DNA from 4 places in the Pseudoalteromonas sp. SS15 genome. Region 3 is predicted to be linked to each of the others. Evidence: predicted binding sites of a transcription regulator. Region 3 holds the regulator's gene; each other region holds the start of a gene.
What was found. Region 3 encodes sigma-54, which starts transcription at its own class of promoters, with help from an activator protein. Its sites were predicted from a motif close to GTTGGCACGNNNNTNGNNT; they were not measured.
Positions count from the first base shown of each region.

Region 1: the regulator sigma-54 is predicted to act here: its motif matches at 2,160-2,178, upstream of glnA (glutamate--ammonia ligase).
Region 2: the regulator sigma-54 is predicted to act here: its motif matches at 1,568-1,586, upstream of AAEU28_RS15975 (LPP20 family lipoprotein).
Region 4: the regulator sigma-54 is predicted to act here: its motif matches at 1,703-1,721, upstream of fliE (flagellar hook-basal body complex protein FliE).

Region 1 covers NZ_JBMMUD010000016.1:35,643-39,995, forward strand. Annotated here, with positions in the region: gene AAEU28_RS20550 (DUF4124 domain-containing protein) at 1-232, opposite strand, end outside; gene glnA (glutamate--ammonia ligase) at 687-2,093, opposite strand; gene typA (translational GTPase TypA) at 2,661-4,353, shown strand, end outside.
Region 2 covers NZ_JBMMUD010000008.1:14,127-18,479, forward strand. Annotated here, with positions in the region: gene AAEU28_RS15965 (glutathione peroxidase) at 1-191, opposite strand, end outside; gene AAEU28_RS15970 (flagellar assembly protein T N-terminal domain-containing protein) at 323-1,513, opposite strand; gene AAEU28_RS15975 (LPP20 family lipoprotein) at 1,620-2,087, shown strand; gene flgN (flagellar export chaperone FlgN) at 2,119-2,547, opposite strand; gene flgM (flagellar biosynthesis anti-sigma factor FlgM) at 2,540-2,863, opposite strand; gene flgA (flagellar basal body P-ring formation chaperone FlgA) at 2,930-3,637, opposite strand; gene AAEU28_RS15995 (chemotaxis protein CheV) at 3,778-4,353, shown strand, end outside.
Region 3 covers NZ_JBMMUD010000009.1:96,364-100,716, reverse strand. Annotated here, with positions in the region: gene kdsC (3-deoxy-manno-octulosonate-8-phosphatase KdsC) at 1-367, shown strand, start outside; gene lptC (LPS export ABC transporter periplasmic protein LptC) at 364-918, shown strand; gene lptA (lipopolysaccharide transport periplasmic protein LptA) at 908-1,432, shown strand; gene lptB (LPS export ABC transporter ATP-binding protein) at 1,435-2,160, shown strand; gene AAEU28_RS17305 (RNA polymerase factor sigma-54) at 2,208-3,728, shown strand; gene hpf (ribosome hibernation promoting factor) at 3,757-4,044, shown strand; gene ptsN (PTS IIA-like nitrogen regulatory protein PtsN) at 4,047-4,353, shown strand, end outside.
Region 4 covers NZ_JBMMUD010000008.1:60,356-64,708, forward strand. Annotated here, with positions in the region: gene AAEU28_RS16185 (sensor histidine kinase) at 1-150, shown strand, start outside; gene AAEU28_RS16190 (sigma-54-dependent transcriptional regulator) at 147-1,556, shown strand; gene fliE (flagellar hook-basal body complex protein FliE) at 1,756-2,094, shown strand; gene fliF (flagellar basal-body MS-ring/collar protein FliF) at 2,116-3,822, shown strand; gene fliG (flagellar motor switch protein FliG) at 3,815-4,353, shown strand, end outside.

The DNA of each region.
Region 1 (4,353 bases), on a different contig from region 3:
TGATATTTGCTTGATAAGAGATTTGCTTTTGGGTGTTTGGTGATTGCAGGACATTGGTATTGGTACTTGGCATGACCAATGGCTTATTTAACTTTACTTCTTGTGCGCCTTTTCTGGGAGTATCTGAGTAGACCCAATTGCCATTTTTATCTTTCCAACGATAAATTTTAGCGTCACTTGGCAGCGCAATGAGTGCCATTAAAATAGATAACCCTATTACCGTCCATTTCATTTTTTTGCCCTAACTCTTATCACACAATGCAATAAGTACTTTAGTTGTTTATGAACTGCTTTACCATAAAAAAGCCCGCTTTCGCGGGCTTGAGAACACATATGATTTAGGTGCGTGTCAGATACACGCTTAAGTGCATTTTAACTCGTCACATGTAGTGTGAGTTGTCATGCACTAAATACTACGGAGAAAAATTACTCGGTAATTAAACGCTGTAGTACATTTCGAACTCGTCACTTGTAGTATGAGTCGTCATGTCTTTTAGAGTTTAACTACTTAAGTTAGCAATTAAACGCTGTAATACATTTCGAACTCGTCAATTGTAGTATGAGTCGTCATGTCTTTTAGAATTTAACTACTTAAGTTAGCAATTAAACGCTGTAGTACATTTCGAACTCGTCACTTGTAGTATGAGTCGTCATGTCTTTTAGAGTTTAACTACTTAAGTTAGCAATTAAACGCTGTAGTACATTTCGAACTCAACTGGGTGAGTCGTCATGTTCAGTTTTTCCACTTCTTGTGACTTAAGCTTGATGTATGCATCAATTAAGTCATCAGTGAATACGCCACCTTGTGTTAAGAATTCACGGTCAGCATCAAGTGCCGAAAGCGCTTCTTCTAGTGAAGCTGCAACTGTTGGGATTTCAGCCGCTTCTTCTGCAGGTAGGTCATATAAATCTTTGTCCATTGCATCGCCAGGGTGGATCTTGTTCTTGATACCGTCAAGACCAGCCATAAGCATTGCTGAGAACGCTAGGTAAGGGTTTGCTGTTGGATCTGGGAAACGTACTTCGATACGACGTGCTTTCTCAGAAGGAACAACTGGAATACGGATTGAAGCAGAACGGTTACGTGCAGAGTATGCAAGCATTACTGGTGCTTCGAAGCCTGGTACTAAACGCTTGTAAGAGTTAGTAGACGCGTTAGCGAATGCGTTGATTGCTTTAGCGTGCTTGATGATACCACCGATGTAGTATAGTGCTTCTTCAGAAAGACCGCCGTACTTATCACCAGCGAAGATGTTTTGGCCATCTTTACCTAGTGATTGGTGACAGTGCATGCCTGAACCGTTATCGCCTACGATTGGCTTAGGCATGAAAGTTGCCGTTTTACCATATAGGTGTGCCATGTTGTGGATAACGTATTTCATTTCTTGAATTTCGTCTGCTTTCAATACCATTGTATTGAAGCGAGTTGCGATTTCGTTTTGACCTGCTGTAGCTACTTCGTGGTGGTGTGCTTCAACAACTTGACCTAGCTCTTCTAGAACTAAACACGTTGCAGAACGCCAATCTTGTGAAGAATCAACTGGTGCTACTGGGAAGTAACCGCCTTTTACGCCTGGACGGTGACCTGTGTTACCGCCTTCGTAATCTTTGTCAGAGTTCCAAGAAGCTTCTTGAGCATCAATTTTGTACATAGAACCAGACATGTCAGTCTTGTACTTAACATCGTCAAATAGGAAGAACTCTGGCTCAGGACCGAATAAAACAGTGTCTGCGATACCAGTTGAACGCATGTACTCTTCTGCGCGCTTAGCAACAGAACGTGGGTCACGCTCGTAGCCTTGAAGTGTTGATGGCTCAACAACATCACAACGTACGATTAGCGTTGTTTCTTCTGCAAATGGGTCTAACTTTGCAGAATCAGCATCTGGCATTAACACCATGTCTGATTCGTTGATGCCTTTCCAACCAGCGATTGAAGAACCATCAAACATTTTACCATCTTCAAAGAAATCTTCGTCAGCTTGGTGATGAGGAATAGAAACGTGTTGTTCTTTACCTTTAGTGTCAGTGAAACGTAGGTCAACAAACTTAACGTCGTTTTCCTTGATAAATTGTAAAACTGTATGAGACATGTGTGTCCTCCAAAACTCGTTGGGTTAGTTATTTTGCTATAACTTTCGTTATTACTGCGCAGCTATAAGCGGGTATTGTGCCAGTTTTTTATCTAAATGAATTTAAAGGTTTTTTGTGTTTTTTGATTTGTATTGCACCTTGATGGTGCACCAACATGATCCGCAGGTGCACGCTCGTGGTGCAGCTCCAGTATAGTGCATGATGCTTTTTTGCCCAGTTTTTAGTTGCAAAAATACATTCGTTAATTTTATTCCATGCTGAATTAGCAGCAGGATGGCCGTATTGTCATTTAAATCACATTTATCAAAGGTATTTTGTTGAAGTTATTGTATTAAAGCGGGCGCTTTTATGGCGTGGTTTATTTCAGCTTCTATACTGAATTGGCCCTTTATTCGTCGAATAGTGACGTCAGTTGAAAAAATAATGCTGCATAAACTTTCATCTATGAGCTTATTAGGGGATAATACGCCACTTTAAAATTCTAGCAGGCTAAAATTTAGTCTGTTTTGCACAATTAAGTGTATAGGATTAACCCACTCTTTCGAGTAATTATCTGAGTTATAAACATGAGCATTGAAAAATTACGTAATATCGCGATTATCGCGCACGTTGACCACGGTAAAACGACCCTAGTAGATAAGCTACTAGAGCAATCGGGCACGTTAGAAACACGTGGCGGTAATGAAGAACGCGTGATGGATTCCAACGACATCGAAAAAGAGCGTGGTATTACCATCCTAGCTAAAAACACCGCGATTGAGTGGAACGATTACCACATCAACATCGTAGACACTCCGGGACACGCTGACTTCGGTGGTGAAGTAGAACGTGTTCTTTCAATGGTTGACTCAGTATTACTACTAGTTGATGCGCAAGAAGGTCCAATGCCGCAAACGCGTTTCGTAACGCAAAAAGCATTCGCACTAGGTCTTAAGCCAATCGTTGTTATCAACAAAATCGACAAGCCAGGCGCACGCCCTGATTGGGTAATGGACCAAGTATTCGATCTATTCGATAACCTAGGTGCAACTGACGAACAGCTTGATTTCCAAGTTATCTACGCTTCAGCAATTAACGGTTGGGCAACGCTTGACCTAGACGAGCCTTCAGACAACATGCAACCAATGTTTGAAGCGATCGTTGAGCAAGTAGAAAAGCCAGATGCAGATCCTGCAGGCGCATTCCAAATGCAGATTTCACAGCTAGACTACAACTCATACATCGGTGTAATCGGTGTTGGTCGTATTAAGCGTGGTACTGTTAAAGTAAACCAACAAGTAACAATTGTTGGCGCTGATGGCAAAACTCGTAACGGTAAAGTTGGCCAAGTACTTACTTACTTAGGTCTTGACCGTCACGAAGCGCAAGAAGCGCAAGCTGGCGACATCATTGCAATTACAGGTCTAGGTGAACTTAAGATCTCTGATACTGTATGTGATGTAAACGCAGTTGAAGCACTTCCAGCGCTTTCTGTTGATGAGCCGACAGTAACAATGACGTTCTCTGTAAATACGTCTCCGTTCTCTGGCCAAGAAGGTAAATTCGTAACTTCACGTAATATCCTTGAGCGTCTTCAAGCTGAACTTGTTCACAACGTAGCATTACGTGTTGAAGAGACTGATAACCCAGATAGCTTCCGTGTTTCAGGTCGTGGTGAACTTCACTTAGGTATCTTAATTGAAAACATGCGTCGTGAAGGTTACGAGCTTGCAGTATCTCGTCCAGAAGTAATCCTTCGTGAAGTAGATGGTCAATTAGAAGAACCATATGAAACAGTAACTGTTGATGTTGAAGAAGAACACCAAGGTTCTATCATGGAGCAACTAGGTCTTCGTAAAGCTGAAATGACTGACATGGCACCAGATGGTAAAGGCCGTATTCGTATGGACTTCATGATGCCTTCACGTGGTCTAATCGGTTTCCAAACTGATTTCATGACACTAACATCTGGTTCTGGTCTTATGTACCACACGTTCGATCACTACGGCCCACACAAAGGCGGTAACATTGGTCAACGTAAGAACGGTGTACTTATCGCAAATGCTGCAGGTAAAGCACTGACTAACGCACTATTCAACCTACAAGACCGTGGTAAGCTATTCATCGGTCACGGTGTTGAAGTTTACGAAGGTATGATCATCGGTATTCACGCGCGTGATAATGACTTAACTGTAAACGCGCTTAAAGGTAAGCAGCTTACTAACGTACGTGCATCTGGTACTGACGAAGCGCAAAACCTTGTGCCACCTATCGTTATGA
Region 2 (4,353 bases), on a different contig from region 3:
GCATTTGCCAGCTCGTTATAACGTGGTAAGTGTGTCGATGAACAGGTTGGTGTAAATGCACCTGGTAAAGAGAACACAACAACGGTTTTACCTTTAAAAAGTTGCTCTGTAGTGACGGTGTGCCAGTCATTACCAATTCTCACAGGAAATGATACAGAGGGTATTGTTTTTCCTTCACGATTTTCTAGCATATTAATTTCCTCATAGTTGAATGCCTTTATTATCTATAATGCACATTTAGATTAAAGTAAGTAAAACAAATAAGGGCAATCTAAAAACTAGATTACCCTTATTTTATTGTCTGAATTGTGAGTATATGAAGTTATTTTAACGTGAATGACTCAGGCTCTTTAACAACTACCTTAATGACGTCATTAAGCTGAATATTACTCAAAGGTCTGTCACTTAAATTTCTAGCGATGGCACTTTGCGCATTCACTTGTTCAACTACAATCTGTTCAATGGTTTGAATATGATGTGAAAACTGCATGCCATTTGCCGCAGTCAAATTGCTTCTGTGAAGGATTGAAAGGACTTGCCCTGCTTCTAGTCCATGGCTTTGTCCTAAGTTAATCACCACTCTATCAGAGTCGATCATTAATATTTTGCCGGTTGTTTTCAGGCAACTTACCGCGGTGTTTAGGTCTTGACTCACCTTATTGTAAATAGTTTGAATTTTTTGACCATAATCGGTTCGCCAAAACTCTTCACTATTTACATTCACAATCTTAGTTTTTTTATGTGGCCAAATACCTTGAGCACTGTAGTGCTGAGACCAGACTTGATCGTTAGTCTGCGAATCAAATAACGCAAAATCAATTTTAAAGTTACGCATATAGGCTTCACTTTCCCAAAATGCATAATCGTTGTTCATTTTTCGGCCTTGAGAAATATCTGTTATTTGACTCAGTAACACATACTGAGTGTTACTACTTCGACTTAACGTATCAATTAAGTTGGCGTTATACTCAAACTGCTGTGCAAAGAAAGCCCTGACATCAAGCTTCCGATCAATGTACGGGATCATTTTTACGCCTAAATTTCGCTCATTTAAAGTATTAAATAAGCGCTGTGAACTGGCTTTAGGGATGTCAAAAATTTGACCTAACCTAGCTTGATCAGGGTGTGTTAATTGGCTTTGTGTGACAGTAATTTGTTTATTAAATTTTGATTCAACACATTGCGCTTGCTGAGGAATAATGTCTAAATGTAGTGTGACAGAGTATTGCTCGCCTTGTTGTTGCTCATTGATTAAGTTTACATGCTGTATCTGACCATGTGTTTTAATCTTGAGTTCGTCTTGCTCGAGTACACCATCAGCAACAGTTTGAACACTTGATACTGTTGCACCAGAGAATATCAAGGCCTGGGTGATCGCATCTTTGACAGCCATTTGTCTAGCTGAAGACGTGTCACCATCAACTATGCCGCCATAACCGACTACCTCAAACCATTCCGCTTTTACGTGATCGCAGAATACAAGTAGTACAATTATCAGAATATGTTTCATCATCTCTATTCCAAACTGATTCGCTTAATCGATCAAAGCAATAGACGTACCAGCTTTATTGGCGTGAAAAATGCATTGAATGAGCAGACTTTAATTTGGTGTGTTTATTATGAAAGCGAAAAACGTTTTTTATTCATCATTGGTGACGTGTTCCATTCTTCTGACAGGCTGTAGCTCAGTATTTGATAAGCATATAGAGTATACCTACGAAGAGCCAGACTATTACCCAGTTCTTCGTGCTGTGGGGTATGCGCCTTTGAGCAGCCAGCCAGGTGAAACAAATGCACAAAAGATGTTGATGGCAATTAAAGTGTCCAAACTGGAAGCATACAGAGAACTCGCAGAGCAAGTTCACGGCCAAAAGCTCACATCAACGATGACTGTAAAAGGGGCAATTGCGCAAACGGATGGCTTATCGAGTAAAGTCGGCGGTTTAATCAAAGGCGCTAAAATAGTTAAGACATACTCTGTCGGTGATACTTATGCGACAGAATTAGAGCTAGATATGAAAAAAGTACATGAGCTGTATATTAGTGCTATCAAACCAAGAAAAGTAAAGCGTGTGATCTATTACTAACCACAAAATGTGATTAGTAATTTTTCAAGCACTAGGCTTTTAAGTTTTTAACCAACTCAGAGTTTTCACTTATCACACCACCATCTTGTCCATAAGTAACAGAAGTGGGGGCACCGATTAATATATTTTTAAGCTCTTTAACTGCAAGCTGGGCCTGATGTGCTGCCTGTGCATTAACCTCATTTTGCTTCTTACACTTAAGTAGTAAAGAATTTACAGATTCTGTTAAAGGTTTAATTTGTTCAGTTTTAAAAATATCTTGGTTAAAACCCGAAAGTTCTTTATCTAACTTTTGGATGTTATTAAGAAGAGTAAGTTTCTCACGAGCAATGTCTTTTAAGCCATTGCCTTTTTTGCTAGCAAGGCATGCTAGCTCTGCATCTAAAAGCTGGGTCAAAGCATTAAGGTGCTGTAATTGGTTTTCTAATTTATGATGACAAAGGTTTATTTGATCATCCATACACGTCAAACTCAAACGCCGCAATATTCTTAGCTAACTTTTCAGCATCAACCTGGTATTTACCTTCACTGATTGCATTTTTTAGCTCCTCAACTTTTTTACTGTCAAAAGAAGGCGCTTGTTGCGCTTTTTCTTGCAAACTTTTTAGTTGTTGTGCTTGTGGAGTTAAACTCACAGAGTCTGTTGCAGCCTTTTGAGGGGCTTTTGCTGTTTCAGTTGCCACGTTTGCGTCAGACTTTTGTAAATCAGTTTTTTGTTGCTTAATATTATTAAGCGCTGTGTTCGGCTGAGATTGCCCTTTTACATTATTAACCATGATAATTGACCCAAAAATTACTCATGCCTATCTATCGACCTGTTCGCTTATAACTTTAGTAAAAAATTAAATATTAACCTCAACAGATTCTACATCTTTTACTCTTGCGGAGATAGTTTTTCCAGACTTTTGATTTCTAACTCTTATTTGTTCACCAACATTTCCATCTTGAAGTGCCACGCCAGTTGTTTTTATTGTTAAGGTGCGAGTTTTAGCATAAATTGTCACATTGTCGCCTTTGCAAACCATACAGATATGATGGAGCCCAATGGCTGTGCCTGCTCTAATTACTCTTTTACTTCTACTACCAACCAGATACTGCTCAGTATCTAAATTGCTGGCCCTGACAAAGTGTTTAGGTTTGAACTCAATGCTGATAGATTCGCTAGTAATTAGCTCTCCTTTGTTAATGGCCTGAGTCGTAACGATCACAGGATGAAGTTCTTCAATTCGTACATGTACGAACTGAGTCCAGCCAGACATATCATCACATTTCACTTTTACAGTAACTTGTCGGTTAAAAGGCGGTATGGCATTGGTTGAATATGATAGAGGTGTCTCACACGCACGTTCAGACAACCGAGCATCTAATGGTAACGCTTTAATGTTTGTTTTGATATTAGGGCTTAGCTCAATTTGTTGAGTAATAAACCTTTCAGCCCCCATTTCTAAGTTGGTGTTCGTATAAATTTGTGCTTGGCTCATGTAGCTGGCTAGAAAACAAGCCATTGCACAAAAAATCTCATATGATTTGGTTTTTTTTAACAAACTCATGATGTTTCGACTATGCTTATCTGGAGAAACAAGGTATAAAGATTTTGCGTGAAATACCATATTCCTTCAAGGTACTTCTATGATTAGTAGCCTTTAAAGCGTATGATATTACCAAGATGACCGATATGTAGGAGATTGAAATGGCAGGTGTTTTAGACTCTGTAAACCAGCGTACTCAGTTGGTTGGGCAAAACCGCCTAGAGTTGCTACTTTTTCGACTGAGAGGTCGTCAAAGATTTGGCATCAATGTATTTAAAGTTAGAGAAGTGCTTCAGTGTCCGCCCCTCACCAGTATGCCGAAATCAAACTCTTACATACGCGGCGTTGCCCATATTCGTGGTCAAACTATTTCAGTTATCGACATGTCTTTAGCTGTGGGTGGTCCACCAATCGAAAACATTAAAGACTGTTTTATTATCATTGCTGAATACAACCGTTCAGTACAGGGCTTTTTGGTCGGTGCGGTTGAAAGAATCGTTAATATGAACTGGGAAAAAATTATGCCGCCACCAGATGGTGCGGGTAGGTACTCCTATTTAACGGCAGTGACAGAAATTGAAAACGAACTAGTCGAGATACTAGACGTAGAAAAAATTCTCAACGAAATATGCCCTGTTAATACTGAAGTCAGCGAAGACATAGTGTCTGATGGCGAGATGCAAAAAGACCTTGGTGAGCGAATTGTATTTATCGCAGATGACTCTGCAGTTGCAAGA
Region 3 (4,353 bases):
TGCTGGAGTTGAAGTTGCCGTGATCACCGGTCGCCATTCACAGATTGTTCAGCAACGTATGACTAGCTTAACAGTAAAGCATATTTACCAAGGGCAAGAAGACAAGTTGCAAGCCTACGAAGCGCTAAAAGCTAACCTGAACCTGACAGATGTCGAGATTGCTTATATTGGTGACGATGGTCCCGATTTGCCTGTCATGGAGCAAGTAGGCTTTGCAGTGGCCGTAAATGATGCTCACCCTATCATTCGCAACCTTTCACACTACACGACTTTACTGCCCGGTGGATTTGGCGCTGTAAGAGAATTAACTGACTTACTCATGCTGTGCCAGGGTCATACACTCGGCACATCAGGAACAAGCGCATGACGGTCAACCGCGTCATATTATTAATTATTTTTGCACTGACCATGTATTGGATATGGTCACCGTATTTTGATCAGCCTAAAAAGCAAAGTGCCAGCGAAGAAGAGAGCATCGCCACCCCAGATTATGTTGCTACAGATCTAAAGCAAACCAAATATTCTGAAGCCGGCATACGAAATTACCTAGTTGAAGCGAATAAAATGGAGCTCTATCAGCAACTCGGGTTTAGCCATTTTACCTCGCCGACATTCACCCTGTTTAATGGCCCACAAAATTGGCAACTTTCGGCCAATGAAGCCACTTTATATGAAAATAATATGCTGATTTTAGAGGGAGATGTTAAAGCCCTAAATCTAACTGAAGGTGCTATGATAAGCCAAATCAGCGCAGACCATATTCAAGTAGATATTATTCAGCGCAGCATGCGCTCAGATCTACCCGTAGAAATTGTGGGCCCTCATTTAAATATAAAAGGGCAAGGCCTCAATGCCGACCTCAATACTGAAATTATTGAGCTCATTAACCATACGCGAACCATTTATTATGACCAATAAACTACTTCTTTCACTGCTACTACTCGGCTTTTCTAACTTTGCTTTGGCTGAAACAGCACCTATGTCACAAGTATCAATTAAAGCAGGTAAGCAGCAAGCACAATTAAAGACAAACATTGGTATCTTTGAAGAAAATGTTGAAATCATTCATGGCAACCGTGAAATTTATGCAGACAGATTGGAAGTACATCAGCGTGAAGAGCTCGGTGAGAACAAGCAGCTTTTAGTCGCAACAGGCAAACCAGCTCGCTTTATCGAAAAGCAGCCTGATGGCTCAGTATTAAGTGCCAGCGCAGAAGAAGTCAGGTATGACGTTGCAAATCGACTGCTTACCATCAAAGGCAAAGCAGAAATCAATCAAGCAGGTCAAGTTATCAAGGCTGAAGCAATTATTTATGACATCGAGAAGCAACTGATCAGTGCCGAGCAAAATGAACAAAACAAACAACGTGTACACACGATTTTAGTGCCAGAGAAAAAGGCATCAAAGTCTAACCCTGAACAAGGTCAATGAGCATGAGTGTGTTAACTGCCACAGCCTTAGCAAAAAGCTATAAAGGCCGCCAAGTCGTAAAAAATGTCAGTTTGAGTGTGGAAGCTGGGAGCATTGTTGGTCTTCTCGGTCCAAATGGCGCAGGTAAAACCACCAGTTTTTACATGATCGTTGGTCTTGTGCCTAGCGATAAAGGTAAAGTCACCATAGATGATAAAGATATCACTTTGCTACCTATGCACAGTAGAGCACGCATGGGCATTGGTTATCTGCCTCAAGAGTCTTCCATCTTCAGAAAGTTAACTGTTTATCAAAACTTAATGGCAATTTTAGAGACGCGCAAAGACCTCAATAAAGTACAAAGAGAGCAAACTTTAGACGACTTACTGGATGAGTTTAATATTCAACATATTCGGGACAGTCAGGGCATGGCTTTATCAGGTGGTGAGCGTCGCCGAGTTGAAATTGCTCGCGCTTTAGCCGCAAACCCTAAATTTATTCTTTTAGATGAGCCTTTTGCTGGCGTTGATCCGATTTCGGTGTTAGATATAAAGAAAATTGTTGAGCATTTAAAAAACCGCGGCATTGGTGTTCTCATTACAGATCATAACGTAAGAGAAACCCTTGATGTTTGTGAGAAAGCTTATATTGTTTCACATGGTGAATTAATCGCGTCAGGTACGCCTGAATCAGTTTTAGCTGATCAAACCGTGAGAGACGTCTACCTAGGTGAACAATTCCGTCTATAGTTAAAGCAAGACATAATCCAAATAACAAAAAGGATTGTTAGAAATACATGAGGCAATCGCTACAGCTGCGCATGGGGCAGCAACTAACCATGACACCACAATTGCAACAAGCAATTCGCTTGCTGCAATTGAGCACACTAGATCTACAGCAAGAGATCCAAGAAGCGCTGGATAGCAACCCTTTACTCGAAGTAGATGAATCGGAATTAGAGCCAAATACTGATGGCAATGATTCAGACAAAGCGACCAAAGACACTGATGCTAGCGAGCAACTCTCTAATTCTGCTGATGATGGTCACGGTGATGAACCGACCAGCGATTACGAACTCGATAGCGATGCCGCACTGAGTAAAGACACGGTCAGTGACGATCTCGCTATGGATGTGACATGGGACGAGTACATGAGTGCAGCACCGAGCACCAGTAGCGGCCCAATGCCTGAAGACGAAACTGTTTATCAGGGTGAGACCACTGAAACATTACACGAATATTTAATGTGGCAATTAGAACTCACGCCATTCAGTCCAACCGATAAAGCCATTGCCGTTGCCATTGTTGAAGCCGTTGATGATGCAGGCTTACTTACTGTTAGTACCGAAGAACTCCTAGAAAGTATTAATGAAGGCAATGACGAAGAGTTAATTGAACTCGATGAAGTAGAAGCTGTATTAAAGCGTATTCAACTCTTTGACCCTGTTGGTATTGCAGCTCGCTCATTACAAGAATGCTTATGCATTCAACTCAATCAGTTTGATGCAGACACGCCTTTTATAGCTGAAACAAAAATGGTGTTAAGCGAGCATATTGATCTATTGGCCAGCCGTGATTACCGCACCATCATGAAAAAGACCAAGCTCAAAGAGCCTGAGTTAAAAGAAGTGATGACTCTCATTCACAGCCTTAACCCTAAACCTGCCGCCAGCATTATTCGTGAAGAATCTGAGTATGTTATTCCTGATGTGTCGGTGAAAAAAGTAAAAGGTCGCTGGGTTGTTGAGCTAAACCCTGAATGTATGCCTAAAATTAGGGTTAATGATCATTATGCGGCAATGTCACGCTCAGTAAAATCAAGCACTGACAGCCAATTCATTCGCTCTCACCTACAAGAAGCAAAATGGTTTATTAAGAGCTTAGAAAGCCGTAATGACACTTTAATGAAAGTTACCAATTGCATTGTGCAACAACAACAGGCATTCTTTGAACATGGACCTGAGGCAATGAAGCCTATGGTTTTGAATGATGTTGCTGAGATGGTCGAGATGCACGAGTCTACCATTTCTCGTGTCACCACTCAGAAGTACATGCATACACCCCGTGGCATTTTTGAGTTGAAGTACTTCTTCTCAAGCCACGTAAGCACTGAAAACGGAGGTGAATGCTCATCGACTGCGATTAGAGCATTGATCAAAAAGCTAATTGCTGCAGAAAATACCGCTAAGCCATTGAGCGACAGCAAAATTGCAGATATATTGGCAGAACAGGGAATCAAAGTGGCACGTCGTACAATTGCAAAATACCGCGAGTCACTCTCTATTCCACCGTCAAATCAGCGTAAGAGCTTGATTTAAGACGTAAACCAAGAGAAGGAAAATGCTTATGCAACTAAATTTAACTGGTCGTCACGTAGAAATTACAGATTCATTAAGAGACTATGTAAACACGAAGTTTGCAAAGCTAGAAAGGCATTTTGATCACATTAATAACGTTCACGTGATCTTAGATGTTGAGAAGCTGGTACAAAAAGCCGAAGCTACCGTTCATTTAAATGGCGGTGAAATTTTCGCTTCAGATGAACACTCTGATATGTACGCAGCCATTGATAAACTCGTTGATAAACTCGATCGCCAAGTTATCAAACACAAAGAGAAATTAACTCGACACTAACCATGAAACTTAGCTCGATTATCAACAAGGACTGCAGTAAAGCTGCGGTCCTTTTTAATAGCAAAAAACGTGCGCTTGAGTACATCAGTGAATTAGCGAGCCAACACCTTCCAGAACATAACGCCCACGAAATATTAGATGCATTCCTAACGCGAGAAAAGTTAGGCAGTACAGGCATAGGCAAAGGTATTGCTATTCCTCATGGCCGCCTAGCAGGCATTGATACTATTTTTGCTATTTTAGTGACCAATCAAAGCGGTATTGATTTTGACGCAATAGACAACCGACCTGTCGATATTCTCTTGGCAA
Region 4 (4,353 bases), on a different contig from region 3:
CAAGGCACGGGCCTAGGTTTAGCGGTTGTTAGCTCAGTAGCTAACTCACACAAAGGTAAAGTAGAAGTCACCAATAATGAGCAAGGCGGTGCGCGTTTTAGTTTATTACTGCCGATTTCATTCAGTACAGAGCAATTGGAGGTTGTATGAGTCATTCAATTTTAGTTGTTGAAGATGATGCAGGATTAAGAGAAGCATTAATCGATACACTTCAACTTTCAGGTTTTGATACGGTTGAGGCGAGCTCTGCCGAAGAAGCGGTCATGCTTTTGAAAAAACAAACCTTTTCTATTGTGGTCAGTGATGTGCAAATGGGTGCAATGAGCGGTTTGGATTTACTCAAAACCATTAAGCTTAACTACCCAGATTTGCCTGTGCTGATGATGACGGCTTATGCAACCATTGACGATGCAGTAGAGGCCATGCGTTTGGGGGCCATTGATTACATGGCAAAACCGTTCGCGCCAGAAGTACTTCTGAATATGGTTAGTCGCTATATGCCGGCAAAAGAAAAAGAAACAGAAGGCCCTGTGGTTGCTGATCCACAAAGTCTGCAATTACTTGAACTTGCCAATAAAGTCGCTAAATCTGATGCTAGCGTTATGGTGCTAGGGCCAAGTGGTTCGGGTAAAGAAGTATTGGCTCGATTCATTCACGATAAATCAGAACGCAAAGATGAAGCCTTTGTCGCCATCAATTGTGCGGCTATTCCTGAAAATATGCTCGAAGCTACTTTGTTTGGGTATGAAAAAGGTGCGTTCACAGGCGCTATTCAAGCATGTCCGGGTAAATTCGAACAAGCACAAAAAGGCACCATTTTATTGGATGAAATCACCGAAATGGATTTAGGCTTGCAAGCCAAACTTCTTCGCGTGTTGCAAGAGCGAGAAGTTGAGCGACTTGGTGGCAGAAAAACCATCGACTTAGACGTCAGAGTTTTGGCGACCAGTAACCGTGAACTTAAAGAAGCGGTGGCTGAAGGTAAGTTCAGAGAAGATTTATATTACCGCTTGAATGTTTTTCCTCTGATGTGGCTGCCACTGAATGAGCGCCCAGGTGATATTGTAGTGTTAGCTGAACATTTGTTAGCAAGACATACCAGCAAAGCAGGTAAGCCAGCAGTGCAATTAAGTGATAGTGCAAAGCAAAAGTTATTATCACATTCTTGGCCTGGTAATGTCAGAGAGCTTGATAATGTGGTTCAACGTGCTTTGATCTTGCAGCAAGGCGATACTGTACATGGTGAAGATATCTTTATTGAAAACTATCAGCCGAGTTTAGTATCTACAAGCTCAAGGAATGCAGAAGTGTCGCCACAGATCAATGTGGAGCAACAGGCGCGACAAGTTGAGCCTGTAATCAGTGACACAGAAAATTATGATGCTGCAAATTACAAAGCGACATTACAAGATAAAGAGCATCAAATTATCTTAGATACGCTTCATAAGTGTAATGGTAAGCGTAAAGACGTTGCTGAGGTACTGGGTATGAGCCCAAGAACTTTGCGTTATAAACTCGCTAAAATGCGCGATATGGGGATCCCATTACCTGCGTAATTTTTCAACTCTGAAAGAGGCCAAAATCTTGGCCTCTTTTTAATACTAATCCTTAAATAACTCACTTAATTAACTGCATTGGTATTATTGTCAAAAAGTCGACTCACATAAAACAAACCTAATACACTGAAAACAAAGAGTTAATTTGTGGCACGCTTTGTGCTTTTACAGGTTATATGTTTTTATTGGAGTGGGTGTTATGAAAATCCAACCAAACTCTCTTTATCAAGAAATGCAGTCTCTGGCAGTAGAGGCAACGAGAAATACCATTAAAACCAATGAAGTTGCAGTACAAAAAACCGCAGCGACTTCTTCAGCACAATTTGGCGATTTGCTGTCAGACGCAATCAATACGGTAAATGGTTTACAAAAAGATGCTAAGTCAAAAGTAACGGCACTAGAAATGGGTGATAGAAGTGTTTCACTTGCCGAAGTCATGATAGCATCACAAAAATCATCAGTGGCTTTCGAAGCGACGGTACAAGTTAGAAATAAACTTGTAGAATCTTATAAAGAAATCATGAATATGCCAGTTTAATCTGGGTAGTGGAGTAGCACCGTGGCAACGAATCAATCAACCGATCTGACTTTAACCGATGGCACTGCTGGCGCTGGCTCGGAAGAGCAGCAAGAGCAAAAGTCGGGATATTTAAGCGCATTAAGTGGCGTTGATATGCTTCGCCAGGTGACTATTATCATTGCTTTAGCTATTTGTTTGGCAATTGCAATTGCGATTATTATTTGGGCACGCCAACCTGATATGCGCCCACTGGGCCAGTACCCAACTGAAGAGTTAGTCCAGACCCTAGACTTTCTAGATGCTCAAAAAATTGAGTACGAGCTTGAAGGCAACACCATTATGGTTGCCGAAACTGATTACCAAACCATAAAACTACAAATGGCCCGTGATGGGTTCACACAAGCGCCGAGCTCTGGCACAGATATCTTGATGCAAGACATGGGCTTTGGTGTGAGCCAGCGCTTAGAGCGCGAGCGCCTTAAACATAGTCGTGAACAGCAACTAGCGCGTACAATCGAAGAGCTACAAGATATCAATCGTGCCAAAGTCTTACTGGCTATTCCAAAAGAGAATGTGTTTGCGCGTCGCGAGAAAAAGCCTTCAGCCACTGTGGTTATTACTTTAAAGCGTGGCAGAACGCTTGGTGGTGAAGAAGTTGATTCGATTGTCGATATAGTGGCTTCGGCAGTGCAAGGTTTAGAACCTGCACGTGTAACCGTTACAGATCAAAACGGTCGTTTGTTAAATTCAGGTTCGCAAGACTCACTGGCTGCACGCTCGCGTAAAGAGTACGAAATTGAACGTAAGCGTGAGCAAGAATATTTAGAGAAAATTGATAGTATTCTTATCCCTGTTGTGGGCTTAGGTAAATATACCGCGCAAGTAGATTTAACCATGGACTTTAGCGCGGTTGAAGAAACACAGAAACGCTATAACCCTGACTTACCTGCTGTACGCAGCGAAACGACCTTTGAAGAAAGCAACATCGGTGGTATTACCGCAGGTATTCCTGGCGCGCTATCGAACCAACCACCAGTTAATTCAAATATTCCTGAGATTGCAGGTGGCGCTAACGGTCAAGGTTCATCGCCTTCTCGTTCACAAAAAGAAGCCACTCGTAACTATGAATTAGATACAACTATTAGCCACAAGCGTCAGCAAACAGGCGTTATTCGTCGCATCAGTGTGTCTGTGGCAGTGGACTATCTGCCAAAAGCAGATGAAGAAGGCAATATGACAATGGCACCACGTAGCCAAGAGGAGTTGATGAATATTCGTCGTCTACTTCAAGGTGGTGTGGGCTTTGATATGCAACGTGGTGATGCGCTAGAAGTTGTAACTGTCCCGTTTGTTCGTGAAGACATCATTGAGCAAGCAGATCTGCCGCTTTGGGAACAAGATTGGTTTATGAAAACCGTTCGTTTAGCATTGGGTGCATTGGTTATCATCGTGCTTATTCTAGCGGTTGTTCGCCCGATGCTGAAACGCCTAATTGACCCAGATGATACACTAGAAGACTTTGATGAAGATGCGTTAACAACGGGCGTAGACTTAGGTGATAGCACGTTAGATATGCTGAATAATGAGTTTGATTCATCAGCAGTTGGCTTCTCATCAGATGGTACTTTACAATTACCAGACTTACACGGCGACGAAGACTTACTGAAAGCAGTAAGAGCGCTTGTAGCCAATGAACCAGAATTATCGTCACAAGTTGTGAAAGCGTGGTTAACGGAAGATGAGTAACGAAGAAGAACAAAAACAGCTCCCAGCAGCTTTTGATGTTGAGAAGCTCGATGGTGTTGATAAAGCCGCCATCTTATTACTGAGCTTAACTGAAGAAGATGCTGCACAAATTTTAAAGCATCTTGAGCCAAAACAAGTGCAAAAGGTCGGTATGGCTATGGCAGCCTTAGACGACCTTTCACAAGCTAAGATCAGTGCGGTTCATAACCTATTTATTGAGCAGATCCAAAGCTTCAGTACCATAGGTTTCCAATCTGAAGACTTTATTAAAAAAGCACTTACGGCTGCTCTTGGTGAAGATAAAGCGGCAAGCCTAATTGACCAAATTGTCATGGGCTCTGGAGCGAAAGGTCTAGATTCATTGAAATGGATGGACTCAAAGCAAGTTGCCAATATTATTCGTAACGAGCACCCGCAGATCCAAACCATCGTATTAAGTTATTTAGAGCCAGAACAGTCTGCCGAAATTTTGTCGCAATTCCCTGAAAAAGTCCGCCTAGATTTGACTATGCGTATTGCGAACTTAGAAGA